Regions from separate parts of the Flavobacterium sp. 28YEA47A genome, predicted to be linked through region 2. Evidence: riboswitches for the same ligand, from Rfam matches in the RefSeq annotation. Region 2 holds a riboswitch; each other region holds the start of a gene.
The links. A riboswitch is a leader RNA that binds a small molecule or an ion and turns the genes downstream of it on or off. The one in region 2 is predicted to bind S-adenosylmethionine.
Positions count from the first base shown of each region.

Region 1 (3,194 bases), on a different contig from region 2:
CATACTCGCGCAACAGGCAGCTTCATAGAGTAATGGCACGTTGTGTTTTCTCTGCAATTCCAACAATTCTTCAAAATGCTCTGCAATCATTTTTTTATTGGCAGAAACCACAGCTTTTCCACTTTTTAAAGCTGTCGTTACAATTTCATAAGCCGCATCTGCATCATCAATAAGTTCTACAATAACATTGATTTCAGGATCGTTGAAAATATCGTTTTTGTCGAAAGTAAAGTTTTCTGCTCCAATTTCGCGTGGCTTATTTTGGTTTTTGACACAGATTTTTTTGATGTCGGCTTTTAATCCCGGTGTTTTCTGCAAAACCTCATACAACCCGAAGCCTACGCATCCAAAGCCGAATAATCCTATATTTAATTTTTTTCTTGACATTTTTCGAGTAATTAATTTTTATGGAATTCGACAGTGGCATTTTCTTTAATTGCATTTTGTAACGCCTGCTTTAAGTCGGCAATCAGATCATCAGCATCTTCTAAACCTACAGAAAGGCGGATTAGGCTATCAGTAACGCCCGATTGGTATCTTTTTTCAGCAGGAATTGATTTATGGGTCATTTCACATGGCAGACAACACAAACTTTTTACACCGCCCAAACTTTCTGCCAACTGGAATAATTTTGTTCCCGATACGATTCTTGAAGCCAGTTCCTTGTCGTCAATAACCAGATCAAAGGTCACAACACCACCAAAATATTTCTGCTGGCTTTTTGCAATTTCATGATTGAGGTGGGTTTTTAATCCTGGATAGTAGACATTGCGGATTAGCTTTTCAGTAGTCAGGAATTCGGCAATTTTCTGTGCATTTTCAGCATGTTGTTTGATTCTTAGGTTTAGGGTTTCAATTCCTCGTATAACCAACCAGCTATCAAATGGGCCTAAAATAGCGCCAGAAGCATTCTGGATAAATTTAATCCTAGCGCCTAACTCTTCTGTAGCTGTAATCACCAAACCGGCTATTAGATCGCTATGTCCTGAAATATACTTTGTTGCACTGTGAACAATCAGGTCGGCACCAAAATCAATCGGTTTTTGGGCGATAGGAGAGGCGAAGGTATTGTCTACACAGAAGAGGATATTGTTCTCTTTTGCAATTTTCCCTATGGCACGCAAATCTGAAATCTTTAATGTTGGATTGGTTGGAGATTCGATCCAAATCAGGGCTGTCCTGTCACTGATGGCGTTGGCAACATTTTTTGCATCGGTCGCATCAACATAAGTCACCTGTATCCCGAATTTTTCATAAATATGAGTAAATAGGCGGAAAGCACCTCCATAAATATCGTCTACCGCTATGATTTCGTCTCCGGCAGATAGCAATTTCACAACAGCATCTATTGCGGCAAGTCCACTGGAAAAGGCATAGCCATTGGTTCCATTCTCCAATTTGGCGGCCAGATCTTCAAGAACTTTTCGTGTAGGATTATTGCTTCTTGCATAATCAAAACCTTTGTGAACGCCCGGAGCATCCTGTACAAAAGTAGAAGTTTGGTAAATTGGCACCGAAATGGAACCTGTTAGTTTATCAACTGGAATGTAGTTTAGAATTTGAGTTTGCTCTTTCATCTTGATTCGTTTTTAAGTTTTTTAATATTTTTTCGCTTTTAAAAAAATATTCGAAACCAGATATCGGAAAGGGCATAAAATAAAAATGCTCCTCCGATAAGTCAGAAGAGCAAATAATATCTCGAGTTATTATGTACTATTTTCTAAGCTTATCTTTCCCTGCTAAAGCAAGGGTTGAATGTGGCACCTTATCCTCAATAGGACAGGTTGCCAAGACGTCATCGGGTCAATTCCCTCGGTCTTTCTGGATAAGAATAATCTTTTAAAGAACTTGGGTGCAAATTTAGAGTATAAAATATTTAAAAACCTAATAAAAACGAAAATATTTTTTATTTAATTGATTTGCAGTGTTTTATATTATGTGTAAATGTTGTAAATAGTGCATGTTAAAGTATTTTATAAAATTTCATTTTTGTAAATTTGACATTCATATCTAAAAAAATAATGGTTTTGAATTCAAAAATCACTCAAATTATTTCCCAGCTTCCTTCTTTAAATTTTGAAAGATCCAAACAATTTTATCAGGAAATTTTAGGTTGCATGTTGGCAAACAAATATGAGACCTTTTAATTTTTTATGGGATGATAATGAAATCCATCTTTAGAAATGCAATGAAAAAATAATTCCTGAAAACTCAAGTTGCTACATTCGCGTACATGATATTGAAGCTGTTTTTGAACGGTATAAAAAAGTTTTGGAAGATAAAATAGTACTTAAAAGCCAATCTCGGGAATGCGGGAATTTTATATTATTGATGATAGCGGCAATTTGTTTAAGTTTGGACAGCCAATACAATAGCTTATGAAAAAAATTACCTTTTTAATCGTGTTGCTTTCAGGCTTCTGGGCTATGGCTCAGGAAGATGCCTGGGTGTATTTTACAGATAAACCAGATGCAACCTATTATTTGGCAAATCCGCTGGAAATGCTTTCGCAGAGAGCGCTTGACAGAAGGACAAGACAGAATATTTCGTTAGACGACAAAGATGTCCCAATTTCTGTATCGTATATCAATCAGGTTACGGCTTCAGCAGGAATTACGGTCAAGGCCAAATCAAAATGGATGAATGCTTTGCATATTAGAGGGACTGTAGAAGCCATCCAAAACCTTGAAAACCTGACATTCGTAGACCATGTTCAATTTGCTAATGCTACATTGAATACTGCGGGACGGGCCATGCGACAATCCCAATCAGCTGTTGTGAATAAAGAGCAGGAAGTTCAGGTGAGCTTTGGATACGGTACATCAGCAAACCAGATTCAAATGTTAAAGGGAAATCTGTTACACCAGCAGGATTTTACAGGAAATGGAAAAATAATTGCGGTCATGGATGCCGGTTTCCCTAATGTAAACACAGTACAGCCTTTTCAACGACTTCTTAATAACAATAAAATTTTAGGAGGCTATGACTTTGTAAACAGAAATACAAATTTTTATACAGGCGGCACTCACGGAACTTTGGTGCTTTCTACTATGGGCGGTTATGTTGAAAACCAATTAGTAGGAACAGGACCCGATGCTTCGTACTATCTTTTTATTACGGAAGATATTTCAGATGAGAATCCGGTAGAGGAATCCTATTGGGTTGAAGCTGCTGAAATGGCTGATAGCCTTGGT
Region 1 is NZ_JBGCCI010000001.1:374,278-377,471, reverse strand. Features, by position in the region: gene ABH942_RS01805 (homoserine dehydrogenase) at 1-387, opposite strand, end outside; gene ABH942_RS01800 (PLP-dependent aspartate aminotransferase family protein) at 399-1,577, opposite strand; SAM riboswitch class I at 1,724-1,832, opposite strand; gene ABH942_RS01795 (S8 family serine peptidase) at 2,379-3,194, shown strand, end outside.
Region 1: another riboswitch for S-adenosylmethionine. It lies ahead of ABH942_RS01800 (PLP-dependent aspartate aminotransferase family protein); the one in region 2 lies ahead of ABH942_RS09445 (Na+/H+ antiporter NhaC family protein).

Region 2 (3,194 bases):
GAAAAAAGATTTGCAATATTCTATATTGCCATCACCAAGCGGTGCCAATGCCTCTAAAAGTTTTTTACAAAAGTTGGAAGAATGGGAAGCTCTTTTGGAAGCACTCAAATAATTTTAGTAAATTAGATACCCACAACAAACAAAACAAAATATGTCAAACATCGACTTGATTATAGAAGAAAGGCCACGTGATATCGGGGACTTTTTAGTAGGTAGGCTGCTGCCTTTTCGTAAAAAAAGAATGGTAGGCCCGTTTATCTTTATTGACCATATGGGACCAACAAAAATGGGACCTGATCACTATATGGATGTAGGTCAGCATCCACACATCGGACTTGCAACTTTGACTTTCTTATTGGAAGGCGAAGTTATGCATAAAGACAGTATGGGTACAGCACAGAAAATAGCACCGGGCTCTGTGAATTGGATGATTGCCGGAAATGGTGTAACCCATACAGAAAGAACACCTGAAGAATTAAGACACGGAAAAGAATTTATGATTCATGGCTATCAGATATGGGTAGCACTGCCAAAAGATAAAGAAGATATTGATCCGGAGTTTCATCATTTTGACAGAAACGATCTTCCGAGTTGGAAAGATGAAACGGCAGAATTTATATTAGTAGCAGGAAAAGGATATGGAAAAGAATCGCCGGTTCCTGTACATTCGGATCTGTTTATGGTCGAAATTAAAACTCAGGATGAATACCTTCTGCATACAGAAGGACAACTTTTTGGAGAAATTGGAATCTGTGTTGTTGAAGGAGCGGTGCAGGCCTGTGACAATCATGTAGAAAAAGGAAATATGTTGGTTTCAAAGCTGGACAATGCTTGTTCGATGACGCTCAAGCCGAACACCCATGTTATTCTTTTTGGTGGCCAGCCACTTCCTGAAGAGCGTTTTATCTATTGGAATTTTGTTTCTTCCAGTAATGAAAAAATAGAAGCGGCAAAAGAACGCTGGAGAAAAAAAGAATTCCCGAAGGTAAAAGATGATAACAGTTATGTAGTCATGCCGGAAGCCTAACCGCACCATAAATATATAATTAAAAAACCTCTCTGTTGAATTTGCAATGGAGAGGTTTTATTTTTACACATAGTTCAATTATATCGAAAATTATTAAATATTTGTAAAAAATGCACTTCGACTAAATATAATTTAAAATATACTCTATATTTGCATCAGTTATCACGAATCTCATAAAGAGATAGCAACCTGCAACAACAAGCAAGGTGCTAAAACGATAAGCCAAATCTTTTGGAAAAAATGTTGCCATCCTACACTTTTTTCAGTTTGCTTTTCGTCGTGAGCTTTATTAATTTTTAAGCAATCGATGATGAAACATCTTAAAACCCAGGGTTCGTTAGTAGCCTTATTGCCCTTTTTTGTTTTTATTTTTACCTTCCTTGGAGCGGGAATCCTACTCAATGATTTCTATGCTTTGCCGTCACCAATAGCAGTAACCTTTGGTATTATTGTAGCCTTTTTACTTTTCAGGGAATCTATTGAGGCAAAAGTCGATACGCTGATAAAAGGCTGCGGAAACAACCAGATTATTACGATGTGTCTTATTTATCTGCTGTCTGGAGCTTTTGCTGTTGTTACTCAAGCGATGGGAGCTGTTGATGCAGTTGTAAATATAGGAATCAGCACGATCGATGCTCAGTATTTCCCGTTGGGTATCTTTTTAATTGCCTCATTTTTATCAACTGCAACAGGAACTTCAGTAGGATCGATTGTAGCTTTGGGGCCAATTGCTATCAGTCTGGCTGATAAAAGTGGTGCTTCTATGCCTTTAATTGCCGGTTCGTTACTTGGCGGTTCGATGTTGGGAGATAATCTCTCGATTATATCAGACACGACAATTGCTGCCACACAATCACTTGGCTGTGAAATGCGGGATAAATTTAAAGTCAATCTTTTTATTGCGCTTCCGGCATCTTTCATCACAATACTATTGCTGTTCTATTTGGGATTTAACTCAGAAATAAGCCCTGTAGCCATTGAAAAAGAAAGTTATGAACTGATTACAATAATGCCATACATTTTAGTAATAGGTCTGGCTGTTTCCGGCCTAAATGTTTTTGTTACTTTATTGATCGGGATATTGGTTGCAGGAATTATTGGTTTTGCCCAACACGATTTTACCGTATTGAGTTTTATGCAGAAAAACTATGAAGGTTTTTTAAGCATGACTGATATTTTCCTCTTGTCAATGCTAACAGGCGGATTGGCTGCTCTAGTTGAAAAAGCGGGCGGTATTGATTATGTACTGCAAAAGATAAAATCAAAAATTAAGAGCAAAAAATCAGCACAAATGGGTATTGGCACTTTGGTAAGCGTTACCAACCTGGCTATTGCCAATAACACCGTTTCTATTGTAATTACCGGAGCCATTGCCAAAGAAATAAGTGACGAATACGAACTGAGTCCTAAAAAAACAGCTGCGATTTTGGATATTTTTTGTTGTATTGTGCAGGGAATTCTTCCGTATGGTGCACAAGTATTGCTTATTTTGAATTTTGCTAAAGGTAGATTGGATGTGATTGACCTTATTGCAAACGCATGGTATGTTTATATATTGCTGATTTTTACGCTGATTGCGATTTACAGTAAAACATGGAACAAAAGGATAGATAAATTCCTTAAAGTTTAAAGGCTTGTCTTACAGTATTGCGATTGAATTCTTATATTTGTCACTCAACAAAGACAAACTAAATATATTTTATAATGAAATTACTAGAAGGAAAAACAGCGATCATTACAGGCGCCAGCCGAGGAATTGGTAGAGGAATTGCAGAAGTTTTTGCAAAGCACGGCGCAAATGTGGCATTCACTTATAGTTCATCTGCCGAAGCGGCTAAAATTTTGGAAGATGAATTGATAGCTCTTGGTGTAAAAGCTAAAGGATATCAGTCTAATGCTGCTGATTTTAATGAAGCGCAAAAACTAGTAGATGACGTAATCGCAACTTTTGGAAATATAGATATTTTGATCAACAATGCGGGGATCACAAAAGACAATCTGCTAATGCGTATTTCAGAAGAAGATTTCGACAAAGTAATCGAAGTAAATCTGAAGTCTGTTTTCAACATGACAAAAGCGGTTCAGAAAACCATGCTTAAAAACCGTGCGGGTTCTATTATAAATATGAGTTCTGTAGTAGGAGTGAAGGGTAATGCCGGACAAACTA
Region 2 is NZ_JBGCCI010000005.1:288,604-291,797, reverse strand. Features, by position in the region: gene ABH942_RS09455 (DNA-deoxyinosine glycosylase) at 1-112, shown strand, start outside; gene ABH942_RS09450 (pirin family protein) at 152-1,027, shown strand; SAM-I-IV-variant riboswitch at 1,182-1,278, shown strand; gene ABH942_RS09445 (Na+/H+ antiporter NhaC family protein) at 1,338-2,657, shown strand; gene fabG (3-oxoacyl-[acyl-carrier-protein] reductase) at 2,732-3,194, shown strand, end outside.

Region 3 (3,194 bases), on a different contig from region 2:
GAAGATTTTCCTTAATCCATTTAGTAGCCCTGAAGAAATCAACTGCATTTTGACGATGTTCTTCCATTCCTGTCGCAACGGGAAAAATATTCGGGTCAAAAATGATATCCTCTGCCGGAAAACCAACCTTATCGACTAAAACATCATAGGAACGTTTGCAGATTTCTATTCTTCTTTCATAAGTATCTGCCTGCCCTATTTCATCAAAAGCCATGACAATAATCGCAGCGCCATATTTCTTTATCAGTTTTGCCTGGCGGATAAAATTCTCTTCTCCTTCTTTTAAGCTGATGGAATTGACAACACTTTTTCCTTGTGCTACTTTTAAGCCAGCTTCAATAATTTCCCATTTTGAGCTGTCAATCATAACCGGAACTCGAGAAATATCAGGTTCGGAAGCGATCAAATTCAGAAAAATGGTCATCGCACGAACGCCGTCAAGCATTCCTTCGTCCATATTAATATCAATGATCTGCGCTCCTCCTTCTACCTGTGCTCTGGCGATATCCAGTGCTTCTTCATATTTTTCTTCTTTTATAAGGCGTAGAAATTTTCGGGAACCGGTAACATTGGTGCGTTCTCCTACATTTACAAAAATGCTTTCGGGCGTTATAATTAAAGGTTCAAGACCTGATAATTTTAAATATTTTTTACAATCGACATCTGCCATTTTTCTCTTTTTACTACAGTCTAAACCGGTTCTACAATTCTGGGTGAATACTCTTTTGCCACTTCTGCAATGAGGCGAATATGTTCAGGTGTTGTTCCGCAACATCCTCCAATTATATTAATAAGATTATCTTCAAGATATTCCCGAATCAGATTCTGCATCTCTCCCGCAGTCTGGTCATATTGTCCAAAAGCGTTTGGCAGGCCTGCATTAGGATGTGCTGAAACATTAAATGTGGTATTATGTGAAAGTCGTTGCAGATAAGGCTTCAATTGGTCTGCTCCCAAAGCACAATTAAATCCTACGCTCAACAACGGAATATGAGAAATCGAGATAAGGAATGCTTCCACAGTCTGCCCAGACAGCGTTCTGCCCGAAGCATCTGTTATAGTACCCGAAACCATGACCGGAATATCCAATTTTCTTTCTTCTTTGACTTCTTCGATTGCAAACAATGCTGCTTTTGCATTCAGTGTGTCAAATATGGTCTCAACCAATAGTATATCCGAACCGCCATCAATCAGGGCTTCGACCTGCTGCTTATAGGCAATGCGCAATTCATCAAAGGTTACTGCACGGAAACCAGGATCATTAACATCTGGCGACATGCTTGCAGTTCTGTTCGTCGGGCCTATAGAACCTGCTACAAAACGTGGCTTATCAGGATTTTTTGCTGTGAATTCATCTGCAACTTCCTTAGCCAGCCTAGCCGATTCAAAGTTTAATTCATAAACCAGTTCTTCCAGATGATAATCGGACATACCAATTGTAGTTCCTGAAAATGTATTGGTTTCAACAATATCAGCACCGGCTTCAAAATATTGGCGGTGGACTTCTTGTATTGCTTTTGGCTGTGTTAATGAAAGGAGATCATTATTTCCTTTTAATGGATGAGGAAAATCTTTAAATCTTTCACCTCGGAAATCTTCTTCTGAAAAATTATACCGTTGGAGCATGGTTCCCATTGCTCCGTCAAGGATGAGAATTCTTTCTTTGATAGCTTTGTGTATGCCTGACATTTTTTAATACTATTAGATTGTTCAAGATTCTGATGAATCTAAAAGTCCAGAGTATTTTTCAAAAATGCATGGTATAGGAAAAACAATTCCTGGCCATGAATGGTTGAAAAATACTATCGAGATGTTGTCAGAGGAAAAGAGAGGAAAAATTGAGGTTTTTCCGTGTGTTATCTATCCATTTATATGGTAGAATGTAGCACCTTCTTTAAATTTTAAAGGGTTGCTAAGGCTTCGCCGGGTCTAATCCCTCCGCCTTTCGTGATAACAATCAATATTTTTAAGAACACTGCAAAGTAATGCAATATGTTTGGTTTTTGCAATAGCTTATGGAAATTATACCGCTATGCGGAAATTTTGCTTGGCTGCAATCCTTAGGATTTGTTCAACTAATTTTTGGGAAAGGTTCTTCTCATTTGAGTTTATAAAGACAAAATCTTTTTCGGTTTTTTTTATGCTATTATTTAGCGCCATTTTGAAATCTGCCGAAAACTCTTGCACTCCCGGATTGGCACTAATGATGTCAAAATCGTTCTGGAGCAGATCGAAATAGTCTGGAAGAATATCTTCTGTGTTTGACGTATCAACAGCGATAAGATTTTCGAATTCATTTTCCTGGACAAAACTGATGATGTCTTCCACTCTGAAAGGAACAGCAAATTGAATGAAATTGGCCTCCCAGGAATTTCTTACTGTTGGCTTTTCAAAAAAAGCGACAGTGGCGTTTGTAATTACGGGCAATCTCAAATCGAGATTCCTGTTTTCAAGAAGCTGTTCCTGATTGGAAAGTATTTCATTTATCAGGGAACTTCCTATCTCTTCTATTCCAAAGAGTATGATATTTATTTTTTTAACGGACATGGTTCTGAAGATTTTTAATTAAAAGAACTGCTTTTGACTGGCAATCAAAAGCAGTCTTTCAACAAACAAACAAATAAAACAAACTAAACAAATATGGCTTTATGCCGCATAATTATATTCTTTGTATAAAATCAGCTCGACCGGCGTGGAATTGACCAGATTGTCATAAACCGGACTTTTTTGCTGTACTAATTGTAACCATTTCTGCAGCACTTGAAGTGAAGCATCTGTTGTGGGCTTCAGTACGATTTCGATTTTATTGAAACCTACTCTTTCTTCAAGGCTTGCTTCTCCTGTTATTTCTACTTGTAACGATTTCAGGTTTATGCCTAATTCAGCAGCTACTTGTTGGCTGACAGCATTTACGCATCCTGCAAATCCTGCAAGGATATATTCGAATGGGCTTGGCCCTTCCAATTCAGGAAATTTTTCGTTCCTGCTTATTCTGACATCAGAATTCTGTGTCTTTACTACGAATTGCTCATTATTTCTTGAGTATCCTAAAACATTTATTGCTTTCATATTTTTATTTTTTTTTGATTTATAATTGAGATTTAAATAAAAAAGTCCTTTTGGACGGCTTACCAAAAGGACTTATCACTTGAATATATAAAGAGATTATGTCGTTCGCTTTTGGCAATGGAGTT
Region 3 is NZ_JBGCCI010000004.1:50,997-54,190, forward strand. Features, by position in the region: gene metH (methionine synthase) at 1-670, opposite strand, end outside; gene ABH942_RS06625 (homocysteine S-methyltransferase family protein) at 691-1,689, opposite strand; SAM riboswitch class I at 1,854-1,957, opposite strand; gene ABH942_RS06630 (hypothetical protein) at 2,023-2,547, opposite strand; gene ABH942_RS06635 (OsmC family protein) at 2,647-3,069, opposite strand.
Region 3: another riboswitch for S-adenosylmethionine. It lies ahead of ABH942_RS06625 (homocysteine S-methyltransferase family protein); the one in region 2 lies ahead of ABH942_RS09445 (Na+/H+ antiporter NhaC family protein).